2 regions of the Rhodococcus indonesiensis genome follow, and region 2 is predicted to be linked to the other one. Evidence: riboswitches for the same ligand, from Rfam matches in the RefSeq annotation. Region 2 holds a riboswitch; the other holds the start of a gene.

Region 1 (7,859 bases), 2.3 Mb from region 2:
CGTTGCGGTTCCGAGGTGGGGCGGCCGGCCTTGCGCCCGGCAGTACCTGACGGCACCACAGTTCGGATGTCACCTGTTCCCATCAGTCCCGACCACCTTCGGCGTGGTTTCGGCCGGCGGTGGCTGGTTACGCATCGTCCAGCGCGTGGGCGTGATCCGCCGCAAAACGTGCCCGGCCCCTGGACGGCTGTGGTCGTTTCTCGTCCTCGCTCTTGTTCGTGTGGTGCGGCGTTTCCTCGTCCTCGTCTTTTCCGTGCTCCGGTTCCTCGCCGACAGTGGAGTCCGCAGTGTGCTGCGGGTGAGTATGCCCGCGACGGCCGATCCTCTTCACCCCCGCGGCCAGGTGCCCGCCGCCGGCGACGACGTTCGCGCCGCGCGACCGGAGGCGGTCGCGGAGCGAACCGACGTGCTCGCCGGTGGCCTCGACCGTGGCGGCCGCCGTGTCGAGTAGCTCGTCCCGAACCGAGTCGCCGAGTTTCGTGATCTCCGGTGACGAGGCGAGGAACTCGGCTCCTTCTGCGAGCAGATCCTGAGGCCCACTGGGGGACCGCCCGCCCGCTCGGGCGATCTTCACGGCCAACTTCAACTGGCGCGTGCGTCCCAGCAGGTATCCGGCGCCGACCGCAGCGGCAACCTCGACTCTGGTTTTGGTTTTCGCGATTTTCATGATCGAACCCACTTGCTGTGTGTCGTCGCCGCGCACTGCCTCGGACGTCGGAGCATGTGGGCGTAGGACGCGTCGGTGCGCGCGGGCATATACCCCTGATTACCCCGCGTCCCAGGTCAGCAATCACGAACTCCATCGGAAGCCCCGCAACGCCTCAGTAGAGAAGGAACCGTGCAGGACACCGCTGTTCGATCCGATCCCGGATCGGGACAGCGGCCGTGAAGCCGGAGTGAGACCGCGTCGGGCGACGAGGCGCGGGAGCTGTACCGGACGACGCTCACCGAGCTCGGCGTCGCTGGGGAGGTGTGCAGGGGGCTCGAACGAGGTGGCATCGAGCGGAGCGGGGGTCCGGCACCGAGACGTCGGGACGTGGCGACATGTCGCCGGGATGCAGGGTTTTCCCCGTCGCCGCCGCCGAGTTCGTCGGCAATTCTGATACACAGCCGATCCATCTCCGTGCCGTCGGCGCACACCGGTCGCGGCACGAGGCGCAAGGAGAAACATGATGAGCAGGAATACGTTTCGTGCGGCAGTAGCAGCGACCGCCATGGCCCCCATGATCGCCCTCGGTACCGGAGCCGCGACCGCGGCACCGGCCGTGCCCACCGCACCCGCCCCCGTCGCCGAGTTCGTGCAGCCGGCGGTGCTGGGTCCGCTCGGTGTCGTCTGTGTTCCGTTGATCTTCGTTCCGGTCGTCGGAGTGCCCCTGTTCGTGGTCTGCCTCGTCTGACCCCGGAGCGACGTCCCGTTGCGGCGACCCGGCCGGGCCGCCGCAACGGGACGGGCGTGCCTACCGAGATGCGCAGCCGGTATCCCGGTAGCTCCTCCCCGACTGTCGTGTACCGAGACGGCCGCTGGGTATCCGGTGGATCGCCGGCCTCGGCGCGGCGCCCGACACCGACCACGGGAGGAAACGAACAGTGACCGACTTCGGCTACACCATGCTCTGCGAGCAGTCCCGGCCCGACCACCTCGTCCGCGACGTGCAGATGGCGGAGCAGGCCGGCTTCGATTTCTCGGTGATCAGCGACCACTACAACCCGTGGCTGGAGGAACAGGGACATTCCGGATACGCGTGGTCCGTCCTCGGCGCCGCGGCGCAGGCCACCGAGCGGATCCCGCTGATGACCTACGTGACCTGCCCGATCCTGCGCTACCACCCGGCGGTGGTGGCGCAGAAGGCAGCGACGATGCAGATCCTGTCCGGGGGCCGCTTCCGCCTCGGACTGGGTGCGGGGGAGAACCTCAACGAGCACGTCGTCGGCAAGGGCTGGCCCGCCGTCGGCACCCGGCACGAGATGCTGGCCGAGGCCGTGGAGATCATCTCGGCACTGTTCGACGGGGGGAACGTGAACTTCCGCGGCGACTACTTCGACGTCGAGTCCGCTCACCTGTACGACCTGCCCGAGGACAGGGTGCCGATCGGGATCGCCGTCTCCGGTCCGCGGTCGTGCTCCCTCGCCGGGGAGAAGGCCGACCTCATGGTCGCCACCGAACCCGAGCCGGACCTGACCCGGATGTTCGACGAAGCGGGGGGAGCGGGCAAACCACGAGTCGGGCAGATCGCCGTCTCCTACGACACCGACCGGGACGCGGCTGTGCAGCGGGCACACGAGCAGTTCCGATGGTTCGGCCTCGGCTGGAAGGTCAACCCGGATCTGCCCGCACCGTCCTCGTTCGCGGCCGCGACCCAGTTCGTGACGCCCGAACAGGTCGGGGCGCAACTGCCGTGCGGCGACGACATCGACGAGTACGTCGACAAGGTCCGGCCGTTCGTCGAGGCGGGGTTCACCGAGGTCGCCCTCGTCCAGATCGGCGGTGACCGGCAGGAACCGTTCATCCGGTGGGCCGAACGGGAACTGCTGCCGGCGCTGCGGAGTCTGCTGCCGGGCTCGTGAAACGCGGGCGGCTCCCACCGCGATGGTCTCGGTAGAAGTCAGTTTTCGCTGACGCCGCAGACCTCGGATCCGTGTGGTCCCGAGACCGCAACCGACGGTCGTCCGGCGTCGAAGGGTGCCGAGATGAACGTCGAAACGCGCGTAGCCGGACTGCGTCAGTGGCGCACCGATCGTCTCGAGGACCTCGTGGCCGAGCTCGAACGCACAACCGATCCGGCCCTGCCGTGTTCGGCCCGCGACGTCGCGCGTACCGAGCTGGCGTCGCGCCGGGAGGGTGGAACGGTGGACTGGGTGTGCCGGGTCAGGACCCAGCCCAGGTCCGGCAGTCGTTCGGCGCTGCTGACCCTGGCGTTGCCCATCAGGCTGTCGGAGCCGGAGGTGCGTCACGCGGCCCTCGCCCGTGCCCGCGAACTGTTCGGGTCCGACGTCGTCGTCGACAGCGTGCAGTTCGGCAACTGAGGAAGTTCCCCGGAACGCTCAGGGACCGAGCCGCACCGCCGAGATCAGACCGGAGACGGTGGCGGCGGTACCGACCGCGACGAAGCCGGTGACCATGGTGGCGACGGCCCCCGCGGAGACCACGGTGCCGAGCACGCTACCCAGCCGCGGACGCAGGCCGGGCATCGTGCGGGCCGGGGCCGGGTCGTCGAGGCGTATCGGGTGGGGCGCCGTCGCGGGCGGCAGAGCGAAGAGAGGATCGGTTCGGTGGGCGAAGTTCTCGGACATCAGTGTCTCCCCGTCCGTCGTTGACACTTTGTGCGTCCAGTGTCGCGGCGGTGGGTCTCCGGCAGATGGCCGCATTTTGAACTCTGGGTTTCGTGGAGCAGGCCTGCACGCGCCCGGACGCCGGCCACCGCCCCCTGCGCGGTGACCGGCCGCCGGTCCGCATCCCCACTCGACGTTCCGGCGCGATCCCCTCCGAGGAGGGGCCGGGAGCGACGGCTCCGGCTGCACGAGAGTGCGGCCTGTCCGACAGCCTCCCTCGTGTGCAACGCATCGGAGCCTGCCGCGGTGCCGGAGTGAGGGCCCGCGAACGGGGTGAAACCGGGGGTGAATTTCGAGCACCCGGCTCGGACGAGAGGACGGCGCCTCGGACGCCGTCCCGGGGACCCGGGCATTCGGGACCGGCCCTGCGATCCGTGCCGATCCTCGACATGCATAATGACCGCAGCGTTGCTGACGCCCATGCAGGGAAAGTCCGGTCCGAGTCCGGCGCTGACCCGCAACGGTAGACCGTCCACCCGACGGTGAGCCCGATCGCCTGCATGGACGTGCGCGACTCCGGTATTTCGTCGTGGTCTACGAGATGGAGTCCAGCAGGGTAGTCGGTGACCTCTGTCCGGGGCCGCTGCCGTGCCGGAGTCTGCCTCGTGCCACCTGAGCAGAGCACGAGGTCCCATGCCCGTCGACTTCCGCCGTCCCGCCCGCGATGCCGCGGCGGCTCTCGCCGTCCTCACCGTCGCCACCGCGGCCCTGACAGGCTGTTCGCGTGGTGCCGACACCGACACCGGCGCCGGCCCGTCCGCCGCGGCCTTCGACGAACCGGTCTCGATCACCAATTGCGGTCGCACCGCCACCTACGACGCGCCTCCGCAGCGGATCGTGTCGATGAACGACCACGTCACCGAAACCCTGATCCAGATGGGTGTGGGGGACCGCATCGTCGGCATGGGGTACGGCGAGAAGGACGACCCGCTCCCCGAGACGGCCGAGCAGTTCCGGGCGATCCCGTCGCTGGCCGCCGAGTACCCGACGTACGAGCAGATCCGCGACCTCGAACCGGACCTGGTCGTCGGCGGGATGCGCAGCGCATTCGACGACAAGACCGGCCGGGGTCGGGACACGCTCGAGCAGGCGGGTATCCACACGTTCCTGTTCTCCGAGTACTGCGGTGCCGGGTTCTCCGATATCGCCTTGCTGGAGAACGACTTCGCCCAGCTCGGCGCTCTGCTCGGTGCCGAGGAGCAGGCCGCGGAACTGACCGAGTCGATCACCGCCGAACTCGACGCGGTACGTGCCCGGCTGGAGCAGGCCGGCGTCGCACCCGTGCGCACCTTCTTCTACGACTCCGGCGAAGCCGAGCCGCTCTCGGTCGGTGGCGTGGGCATCGGCAACCTCATCGCCGACTACGCCGGCGCCGACAACATCACCGCCGAAGGCCCGAAGCCGTACTTCACCACCGGCTGGGAGATCGTCGGTGAGCGTGCGCCCGAGGCGATCGTCGTACTCGACTACGGCGCGACCAGCGCTCAGGACAAGATCGCCTATCTGAAGAACCAGCCGATCGTGGCCACCACGCCCGCCGTGCGTAACGACCGTTTCGTCGTCGTGCCGCTCGACGACTTCTTCGAGAGTTCGCGCATGGTCGACTCGGTCGCGACGATCGCCCGCGGACTGCACCCGGCCGCGTTCCCGGACGCGCAATGACCTCCGCCGGCACCCTGACCGGCCCCTCGTCGCCGCACGCGCCGGCCCCGGCGGTCCGGGAGAGTGCCGGGGGCGCGCCACATCGTTCACTGTGGCTGATCCTGCCGCCGCTGCTCGCCGCGCTCGTGCTGGCGCTGGCGGGCGCCGTGTCGCTGGGCACGGTGAACATCCCCTTCGGCGACGTGTGGGCGATCGTCGTGCACCGCCTCGCACCGGGAACCTTCACGCCGTGGTGGACCGCGGCGCGGGAAGCGATCGTCGTCGACTCCCGCCTGCCCCGAGCGTTGACGGCCGCCGTCGTCGGTGCCGCGCTCGCGATCGCCGGCGTGGTGGCGCAGGCGGTGACCCGCAATCCGCTCGCAGATCCCTATCTGCTGGGCGTGTCCTCCGGTGCCGGGTTCGGGGTGGTGCTGGTGACGGTCCTGGGTGTCGGTGGCGGCGCACTCGGTGTTTTCACCCTGCCGTTCGCGGCCTTCCTGGGAGCCCTGGTCCCGCTGGCCGGTGCGGTCGCGGTCAGTGTGCGCGCCCACGCCGTCACCGCGATCGTCCTCGTCGGCGTGGCGATGTCGATGGTGTTCTCCGCGGCGACCACCTTCACCCTGCTGGTCCTCGGCGACGACCATCAGCTTGGCACCGTGATGCGTTGGCTGGCAGGAGGATTCGGGGATGCGACCTGGTCGATGCTGACCGTGCCCGCACTGGTCCTGCTCGTCGTCGGCGGCGGCGTCCTGCTGTGCGGCCGCCAGCTGAACCTGCTGCTCGTCGGCGACGACGGGGCGACCGCGCTGGGACTGGACGTGCGGCGGTTCCGCATCCTGATCCTGCTCGCGGTCTCGCTGCTCACCGCCGCGGCAGTGGCGGTCTCGGGGACCGTCGGCTTCATCGGACTGCTGATCCCGCACGTCGCCGGTCACCTCGTCGGCCGCAACAGCGTCCGGTCGATCCCCGTGGCGGCGGTGGCCGGAGCACTCGCGCTGGTCCTGGCCGACGTCGTCGCCCGCTCGGTCAGCAGCTCGACCGAACTACCGGTGGGGGTCGTCACCGGCCTGCTCGGGGCACCCGCCTTCCTCGTCATGCTGTGGCGCAGTTACGGGCGGGCCCTGTGATCCGCCTGCGCGCCACCGGGGTCCGTGCCCGGCTGGGCGAACGCATCGTTCTCGACGGGGTGGACCTCGACGTGGCGGCGGGCCGGGTACTCGCCCTCGTCGGACCCAACGGCAGCGGCAAGACGACCCTGCTGCGTGCCTGTTACCGCGCGGTGCCGGTCGGGGCCGGCGCGATCACCGTCGACGACCGGGACGTCACCGACATCAAGCGCCGCTCCCTCGCCCGTCTCGTCGGGGTCGGCGTCCAGGAACCGGTCGCGCTCGGCGGGACGACCGTCCGCGAATCGGTGCGGCTGGGACGCACCGCCCGACGCGGCTGGCTCGAGCCGTTCGGCGACGACGACCGGGCGGTCGTCGAGGACGTGCTCGGCCGGCTCGGGCTGCTGCACCTCGCCGACCGCGACGTGCTCGCCCTGTCCGGGGGAGAGCGCCAACGTGTCTCCATCGCCCGGGCCCTGGCCCAGCAACCCCGGGTGCTGCTGCTCGACGAGCCGACCAATCACCTGGACCTGCGTCACCAGCTGGCCGTGCTGGAGCTACTGCGCAGCCTCGCCTCGGACGGGCTCGCCGTCCTGGTGACGCTGCACGACCTGCGGCTGGCGACCGAATACTGCGACCGCATGGCGGTGCTGGACCACGGGTCGGTGGTCGCCGAAGGAACTCCGGAGGACGTGCTGCGACCCGCACTGCTCGCGGAGGTCTTCGGTGTCCGCGCCCAGGTGGGTGTGGACCGCGACGGCCGGCGCACCCTCGACGTCCGGGGGCCGGCCGATGCCTGACAGCCACCCCGACGCCGTGGCGCGTGCCTATGCCGCGGCCCGGTCCCTGCTCGGCGACTTCGCGCATACTGTCGACCTCGGGTCCGTCGTCGTCCGGGGCGCGGTCACGACCGATCCGCACTGGCTGGCCGAACGGGTCCGCGACACCGGGCGCAGATGGAACTGCCCCGACCCGCGGGTCGCCGGCACGCTCTGGTGGTACTCGGCCAGTTCGACACTCGTGGCCGGACCCGTCGCGATGCTCCTCGCCACCGGCAGCGCCCCCGACCCCGACCCGGCCCGGTGGCGCTGCACGCTGCGGCCGGACGGCTACCTCGGCGCGGTACGGTCCTCGCACCTGCTGACCGGGGCCGACGCCTTCGCGCGTGCTCTCGGGCCGGCGCTGTCGGCGATCGTCTCGCCGCTGGCGGGGGTGTCGGGTGTCTCGGAGCGGGCGCTGTGGGCCGTCGCGTCCGACTCGATCGCCAATCGCGCTCTCGACGCCGGGCGTGCCGCCCACCGCGCCGAGGACGGATGCGCCCTTGCCGCCGTGCTGTCCGTACCGCCGCTGATGCCACCGCGTTTCGTCGACGTGGGGCCGACCGGGACCGTGACGGCGGCGCCAGGCTCGCCGGAATCGGGACGGCGTTTCGTGCGACGCAGCTCCTGCTGCCTGATCTATTGCGCGACCGACAGCGACAAGTGCACGAGCTGTCCGCGCCGGGCACCGGCCGACCGCGACGCGGCGTTGCGGCGGTACGTCGCCGCACGGACGTGAGGCGGATCAGGTCGTCGCGAGCGCGATCAGCGCGATCAGCGCCGGCGCGCACTGCGCCGCGGCACCCACGAGCCCGGCACCGCGGGGCCGGCTCATGGCCAGACGGTCCGAGACGAACAGGGCGATCCCGGCGAGGAACATGAACGAACACGTGTAGAGCACGAGTGCGCGTCCGACCGTGTCCTCGCCGGCCCGCCACAGGGCCACCCCCATCAGCGCGCCGGC
Region 2 (7,859 bases):
TCGACGGTGTTGCCGCTGGCGTGCCGCTGCTGTCCCGGCCGGACCGGCACGCGGTCGACGTAGGGTCCGTACCCGACGATGTGGTCGGCGGACGCCAGCGCGGCGGCGGCCTCGGGGGTGAGCCACTTCTCGTCGGCGGGCCCGAGACCGACGACGAGCAGCTCACGGGTAGCGACCGTGTCCGGAACCTCGGCGACGACGGGCCGGGACCGGTCGGTGATGTCCCGGTTGCGCGGTGCGCGGTCGCCGGGGGTGAGGATCACCGAGAAGTACGGCACCGCATCGGCGTCGACGTCGGCGACGGGGACGATGCGCTGCCCGCCCATCGACGCGCGCTCGACATAGACCGCGTCGTCGAGCCGGCCCGCCTGGGCGAGCGCGGAGCGGACCGCGGGGAAGGTGCGGCCCAGCTTCATGATCGCGGCGCCGTCGGTGTCGGCGAGACGGCGCGCCAGTTCCGGCTCGGGCAGCGTGCCGGGCAGCACGGTGAGCACGTCGGTGCGCCGCACCAGCGGTTCCGCCGCGGCCGCCGCGGCCGCGGACACCGACGTCACGCCCGGAACCACCTCCGTCGCATAGCGGTTCGCGAGGCGGTCGTGCAGGTACATGTAGGAGCCGTAGAACAGGGGGTCGCCCTCGCACAGCACGACGACGGTGCGGCCGGCGTCGAGGTGCACGGCCAGGCGCGCCGCGCACTCGTCGTAGAAGTCGGCGATGGCCCCGTCGTAGCCGCCGGGGTGGTCGGTGGTGCCGGTGGTGACCGGGTAGATCAGCGCCTCCTCGTGCACCCCCTCCCGGATCAGTTCGGCCGCGATGCCCCTCGCGATGGACCGGCCGTGAGTGCCCGAGTGGTAGGCGATCACGTCGGCCTGCTCGATCAGCCGGGCCGCCTTGCGGGTGATCAGCTCGGGATCGCCGGGGCCGAGGCCCACTCCGTAGAACCGTCCGGTGTCGTTCACTCCGCCTCCTGGGCCAGGGCATTGATCGCGGACGACGCCATCGCCGAGCCGCCGCGCCGTCCCCGCACGACCAGGTACGGGATCTGCAGCGGATGCGCGGCGAGCGCCTCCTTGGATTCGGCGGCGCCGATGAACCCGACCGGCACCCCGACGATCGCGGCGGGCCGGGGGCCGCCGGCGTCGATGAGCTCGAGCAGGTGGAACAGCGCGGTGGGTGCGTTGCCGATCGCGACGACGGCGCCGTCGAGGCGGTCCTCCCACAGCGACACCGCCGCGGCCGAGCGGGTGGTGCCCCACGCCGACGCGAGATCGGGTACCTGCGGGTCGCGCAGGAAACACAGCACCTCGTTGTCCGCCGGCAGCCGGGTGCGGGTCACCCCGGACGCGACCATGTGCGCGTCGGTGAGGATCGGCGCGCCGGAGCGCAGCGCCCTGCGCGCCGCGGACACCAGGTCCGGGTGGATCGCGAGGTCGCGGGTCAGGTCGGTCTGCCCGCAGGCGTGCACCATGCGCACCGCGACCTTCTCGGCGTCCGCCGGGATCGCGGACAGGTCGGTTTCGGCGCGGATCGTCGCGAACGACCGGACGTAGATGTCGGCGCCGTCGGTGACGTAGTCGTAGCGGCGGGGTGGGGGGGACAGGGTCATGCCGGGTTCCTCGCGAGCAGAAGCGTGTGGGGGAAATTCGGTGCGCCGCAGGACCGTTCGCACCCCACGACGTGCAGGTGGCCCGGTGGCGGCGTATCGGCGACGGTGCGACGGGCCGTGGCACGGGTGTCGCCCTCGGCGAGGCTACACCGCGGCGCGCCGGTGCATGCGGTGGTGCGGGTCCACGGCGACGTGCCGTCGAGGACGAACCCGGCGTCGTGCAGCGGCTGCGGATCGTGCTCGCCGGGCAGGACCAGGCCGCGCCACGGGGTGACGATCACGTCTCGTTTGGGCAGCGCCGCCACCATCGCGGGGGCGAGGATGCCCAGCGGGACCAGGGCCGAGACCGCTCCGGGCAGGGGGCCGTACGGCACGGTGTACCGCGCGGGCGGCGGCAGCGGGGCACCACCGCCGAGTTCGGCGCCGGCCTCCGGCAGTCGGTGCACGTGCCAGCTGGTGTCGCGGATCGCCGCGAACCGTTGGGCGAGGTCGACCAGGGTCCCGACGACCCGCCCGGCCGGCACCACCGGGCCGGAGCGCCGGCCGATCGTGACGCGGAACAGTCCGGGTTCGACGGCCACCGCGGCGAGGTCGCAGCGCAGGGTGGTGACGTCGCCGCGGCCGTCGTCGAGCCCGAACAGGAACCGCCCCGGCAGCTGCGCGAGGGTGGGCTCGGCGCACAGGGCGGCGTCGAGCGCGCCGATCAGCGGGCGGATGTCGACACGGCCGCCGGTGATCCCGGACAGCGGCGAGGCGACGATGTTGCGGACCCGTTCGTGCGACGGCGCCGGCAGGAACCCGGCCGCGGTCACCGCCTCGACCAGGCCGGCCGGCACCCCGCCGCACGCGTCCACCTCGACGCCTCTGAGCTGCAGGTTTCCGCGCGAGGTGAGGTGCACGTCGCCGTCCGCGAAGGCGACCGACGCATCCGACAGCGCCTGCAGGCCGCCGTCCGGGAGCCGGCCGCCGGGCGCGCGCAGCCGCACCAGCGCGCCGTCGGCGGCGAGGTGGGGGCGCAGCAGACCGGGACACCGATCCTGGGCCGGCGCCGGGGGAAGGTCGACCATGGGGGCACATGGTTGCACACGTGCGCTACGCTCCACCTGCCGTGGTGCTCGGGAAGCCGGTGTGAGACCGGCGCGGCCCTCGCCACTGTGAGCGGGTAGTTGCTCGCCCTCGTCCGGACCGGTCCGCCGGTCCGGAGACCACTGGACGCACGTCCGGGAAGGTCGGCGCAGCAGCGACGATCCGTCAGCCAGGAGACCGGCCACGGCACGGGAAGTCCACGAGGGTTTGGAGACTGAACATGACCGAATTCGTGCTGCGCGGAATCGAACTGCGCAGGACCCGGCCGTGACGCGGCTCGCACTGCTGTCCACGTCCGACACCGACCTGCTGTCGGCGCTGAGCTCCGACGCCGAGTACGCGCTGGGCAATCCGTCGCGCCTCGACGTCGGCACCGAGCTGCCGCGCCTGCTCGACGGCGCCGACCTGGTGATCGTCCGCATCCTCGGCTCGGTGCGGTCCTGGCAGCACGGCATCGACGCGGTCCTGGCGCACGGCGCACCCGTCGTCGTGCTCGGCGGCGAGCAGCTGCCCGACGCCGAGCTGATGAGCCACTCCACGGTCCCCGTCGGCATCGCCACCGAAGCCCACGCCTACCTGGCGCAAGGTGGACCGGCCAACCTGGCCCAGCTGCACGCCTTCCTGTCCGACACCGTCCTGCTCACCGGCGAGGGCTTCGATCCGCCGGCCGCGCTGCCCGAGTGGGGCAGCCACGCGCCCGCCGCGCCCGATCCCGCCCTGCCGAAGGTGGGCATCCTGTACTACCGCGCCCACGAGACCAGCGGAAACACCCGCTTCGTCCGTGATCTTGCGCAGGAGGTCGACGCCACCGGCCGCGCCGTGGCCGTGCCGATCTTCTGCTCCACCCTGCGCGGGGCCCCCGCAGATCTGCTCGCCGAACTCGGCACCCTCGACGCCCTGATCGTCACCGTCCTCGCCGCCGGCGGTACCCGCCCGGCCACCGTCTCCGCCGGCGGCGACGACGATGCCTGGGACGTCGGAGCGCTTGCCGCCCTCGATGTTCCGATCCTGCAGGCGCTGTGCCTGACCTGGGGACGCGACGCGTGGGCCGAATCCGACGAGGGTGTCTCCCCACTCGATTCCGCGACGCAGATCGCCGTCCCCGAATTCGACGGCCGCATCATCACGGTGCCGTTCTCGTTCAAGGAATTCGGCGCCGACGGCCTACCGCGCTACGTCACCGACCCCGAAAGGTGCCGTCGCGTCGCCGGGATCGCCGTCGCGCACGCCCGCCTGCGACGAATCCCACCGGCCCGGCGGCGGCTGGCGATCATGCTCTCGGCGTATCCGACGAAGCACTCCCGCGTCGGCAACGCCGTCGGCCTGGACACCCCCGTCTCCGCGATCCGGCTGCTGCGCGCGCTGCGCAAGGGCGGCTACGACCTCGGCGACGGATTTCCCGGCCTCGACACCGAGGACGACGCCGAGGCGGGCAACGCGCTCATCCACGCCCTGATCGCCGCGGGTGGCCAGGACGAGGAGTGGCTCAGCGCCGAGCAGATGGCGGGCAACCCGGTGCGGGTGAGCGCGGCGCGCTACCGCGAGTGGACGGCGGACCTGCCGGCCGAGCTGACCGGCGCGATGACCGAGGCGTGGGGCGAGGCCCCGGGCGAACTGTTCGTCGACCGCAGTGCCGACCCGGACGGCGAGATCGTGCTCGCCACCCTGCAGGCCGGCAACGTGGTGCTGATGATCCAGCCGCCCCGCGGGTTCGGCGAGAACCCGGTGGCGATCTACCACGATCCGGACATGGCACCGTCGCACCACTACCTCGCCGCGTACCGGTGGGTGGAGAACGGCTTCGGGGCCGACGCCGTCGTCCACCTGGGCAAGCACGGCTCGATGGAATGGCTGCCCGGTAAGAACGCCGGCCTGTCGGCGGCCTGCGCGACCGACGCCGCCGTCGGCAACCTGCCGCTGATCTACCCATTCCTGGTCAACGATCCGGGGGAGGGCGCCCAGGCGAAACGACGCGCCCACGCCACCATCGTCGACCACCTGATCCCGCCGATGGCGCGGGCCGAGTCGTACGGCGACATCGCCCGGCTCGAGCAGCTGCTCGACGAGTACTCCAACATCGCCTCGATGGACCCGGCCAAGCTGCCCGCGATCCGCGCCCAGATCTGGACGCTGATCCAGGCCGCGAAGCTCGACCACGACCTCGGTCTCGACGACCGCCCGCACGACGCCGAATTCGACGACTTCCTGCTGCACGTCGACGGCTGGCTGTGCGAGGTCAAGGACGCGCAGATCCGCGACGGCCTGCACGTGCTCGGCACGGCGCCCGTCGGGGAGGCCCGCGTGAACCTGGTGCTGTCGGTGCTGCGGGCCGCGCAGGTGTGGGGCGGCAAGGCGCACGCGGTGCCCGGGCTGCGCACCGCGCTCGGTCTGAAGCCGGATGCGCCGCTCACCGAGACCGACGCGGTCGAGTCCCAGGCCCGGGCCCTGGTGCAGGGCATGGAGGACGCCGGCTGGCGCGTCGAGTGCGCTGGCACTGTCGTCGAACAGATTCTGGGACAGCAGGATCCGGAGGTCGAGCGGGTGCTCGCCTTCGCCGCCGAGCAGGTCGTGCCGCGCCTGGCCCGCACCACCGACGAACTCGACGCGGTGCTGCACGCCCTCGACGGCGGTTACGTCCCCGCCGGTCCGTCCGGGTCGCCGCTGCGCGGCCTGGTCAACGTGCTGCCCACCGGTCGCAACTTCTACACCGTCGACCCGAAGGCAGTGCCGAGCCGGCTGGCCTACGACACCGGCGTGGCCCTGGCGAACAACCTGCTCGACCGGTACCGCGCGGACACCGGCGACTACCCGCCGTCGGTGGGTCTGTCGGTGTGGGGAACCTCCGCGATGCGCACCTCCGGCGACGACATCGCCGAGGTGCTCGCCCTGATCGGCGTGCGCCCCGAATGGGACGCCGAGTCCCGGCGGGTGCGCGAGCTGACCGTGATCCCCCTCGACGAACTCGGCCGGCCCCGCATCGACGTCACCGTCCGCATCTCCGGGTTCTTCCGCGACGCCTTCCCGCACGTCGTCGCGATGCTCGACGACGCGATCCGCACCGTCGCCGCCCTCGACGAACCCGACGATCTGAACTTCGTGCGCGCGCACGCCCGCCGCGACGAGGCCGAGCACAGCGACCCCGAGCGCGCGGTCCGGCGCATCTTCGGTTCCCGGCCCGGCTCCTACGGTGCCGGCATCCTGCCGCTCATCGACTCCGGGAACTGGCGCAGCGACGCCGATCTCGCCGAGGTGTACACCGCGTGGGGCGGATTCGCGTACGGGCGGCACCTGCACGGTGTCCCGGCCGCGGACGACATGCGTGCCAACTACCGGCGGATCGCGGTGGCGGCGAAGAACACCGACACCCGCGAGCACGACATCGCCGACTCGGACGACTACTTCCAGTACCACGGCGGCATGGTCGCCACCGTACGCGCGCTCACCGGCGCGGACCCGAAGGCGTACATCGGCGATTCCACCACCCCCGACCAGGTCCGCACCCGCTCGCTGGCGGAGGAGACCGCCCGCGTGTTCCGGGCCCGGGTGGTCAATCCGCGCTGGCTCGCCGCGATGCGCCGGCACGGGTACAAGGGGGCGTTCGAGCTCGCCGCGACCGTGGACTACCTGTTCGGTTACGACGCCACCGCCGGCGTCGTCGCCGACTGGATGTACGAAACCCTCGCCCGCACCTACGCGCTCGACCCGGAGAACCAGCAGTTCCTGCGCGAGGCCAACCCGTGGGCGCTGCGCGGCATCGTCGAACGGCTCTCCGAGGCCGCCGACCGAGGGCTGTGGGCCGAGCCGGATCCGGCGACGCTCGCGGAACTGCAGCAGGCCTACCTCGACGTGGAGGGCGACCTCGAGGATCGCGGATGAGAAGGCGGCTGCGGCTGATCGGGATCGGGCCGGGTGGTCCCGACGACCTCACCGTGGCCGCGGTCCGGGCGCTGAACGAGGTGGACGTGTTCCTCGTCGCCGACAAGCAGCGCGGCGTCGACGATCTCGTCGCCGTGCGGGAGGAGATCTGCCGCCGGCACGTCACCGGCGACTACCGGGTGATCACGGTGCCGGACCCGCCGCGCGACCGGACCCCGTCCGCCTACGGCACCGAGGTGCGGGACTGGCACGCGGCCCGCGCCGCCGCCTACGAGTCGGTGCTGCGCGAGCAGGTCGCGCCGCACGAGACCACCGGATTCCTCGTGTGGGGCGATCCGAGCCTGTACGACAGCACCATTCGCGTCGTCGAACGTATACGTGACCGGGGCGTGCTCGACGTCGACTACGACGTGGTCCCGGGGGTGAGTGCCGTGTCGCTGCTCGCGGCGCGGCACCGGTTGGTGCTCAACCGGATCGGCGGCCCGATCACGATCACGACGGGCCGGTGCCTCGCGCACGAGGTCGCCGCCGGGGGCGACAACCTCGTGGTGATGCTCGACGGCGCGCTCGAATGCGCCCGCCTCGAGGGCGACTGGCACATCTGGTGGGGCGCCGACCTCGGCACGTCCGACGAGGAACTCGTCGCGGGTCCGCTGCACCGGGTGCTGCCGGAGATCGAGCGGGCCCGCGCCCGCGCGAAGGCGGCGCGCGGCTGGGTGATGGACACCTACCTGCTACGTCGCGCGGGCGGCGTCGGCGCCGGCTCCTGACCGGGTGAGGGGAACGGCGTCGCCGCCCCGCCGGTACGACGCCGCGTACAGGGCCCACGCCACGATCGGCAGGATGATGTCGAACCACAGCGGGAAGCCGACGTTGCCCGGCTCGGTGTTGTCCTTCGCGAGCCAGAAGTACAGATGACCGGCGGCGTCGCCGAAGTACTGGACTGTCGTCACGACGATCGTCGCGAGCCAGAACCCGCCGCGGAAGCGGTAGCACAGGATGCCCGCCACGCCGATCGCGAGATCGCCCATGGCGTTCTCGAACTGGAAACCCCCGTCGCCGCGGGTGTATCCGATCATCTCGGCGGTTGCGGGACCGTCGAAGACGTGGAACGCGGCCCCGATCACCGAGGCGACGCCGACTGCCGCCACGAGCCACCACACGAGGTAGGTGTCGATGCGGGCGGTGCCGCGGCGGTGGCGGGACTGCAGGAATGCGCCGACGAGAGCGACGACGGCGAGTACGGCGGTCGGCACGGCAACTCCCTTCGTGGGGCAGCCGCGTCGGGCCG

What was found. A riboswitch is a leader RNA that binds a small molecule or an ion and turns the genes downstream of it on or off. The one in region 2 is predicted to bind cobalamin.
Region 1: another riboswitch for cobalamin. It lies ahead of ACM26Y_RS04640 (ABC transporter substrate-binding protein); the one in region 2 lies ahead of cobN (cobaltochelatase subunit CobN).

The regions. Positions count from the first base shown of each region.
Region 1 is NZ_CP180630.1:991,308-999,166, forward strand. Features, by position in the region: gene ACM26Y_RS04615 (hypothetical protein) at 128-703, opposite strand; gene ACM26Y_RS04620 (hypothetical protein) at 1,170-1,397, shown strand; gene ACM26Y_RS04625 (LLM class F420-dependent oxidoreductase) at 1,588-2,565, shown strand; gene ACM26Y_RS04630 (hypothetical protein) at 2,689-3,024, shown strand; gene ACM26Y_RS04635 (hypothetical protein) at 3,043-3,291, opposite strand; cobalamin riboswitch at 3,726-3,845, shown strand; gene ACM26Y_RS04640 (ABC transporter substrate-binding protein) at 3,964-4,992, shown strand; gene ACM26Y_RS04645 (FecCD family ABC transporter permease) at 4,989-6,098, shown strand; gene ACM26Y_RS04650 (ABC transporter ATP-binding protein) at 6,095-6,877, shown strand; gene ACM26Y_RS04655 (hypothetical protein) at 6,804-7,634, shown strand; gene ACM26Y_RS04660 (DUF1304 domain-containing protein) at 7,641-7,859, opposite strand, start outside.
Region 2 is NZ_CP180630.1:4,242,374-4,250,232, reverse strand. Features, by position in the region: gene ACM26Y_RS19500 (precorrin-2 C(20)-methyltransferase) at 1-959, opposite strand, end outside; gene ACM26Y_RS19495 (precorrin-8X methylmutase) at 956-1,606, opposite strand; gene ACM26Y_RS19490 (cobalamin biosynthesis protein CobG) at 1,603-2,673, opposite strand; cobalamin riboswitch at 2,666-2,893, shown strand; gene cobN (cobaltochelatase subunit CobN) at 2,960-6,568, shown strand; gene cobF (precorrin-6A synthase (deacetylating)) at 6,565-7,338, shown strand; gene ACM26Y_RS19475 (DUF6790 family protein) at 7,303-7,824, opposite strand.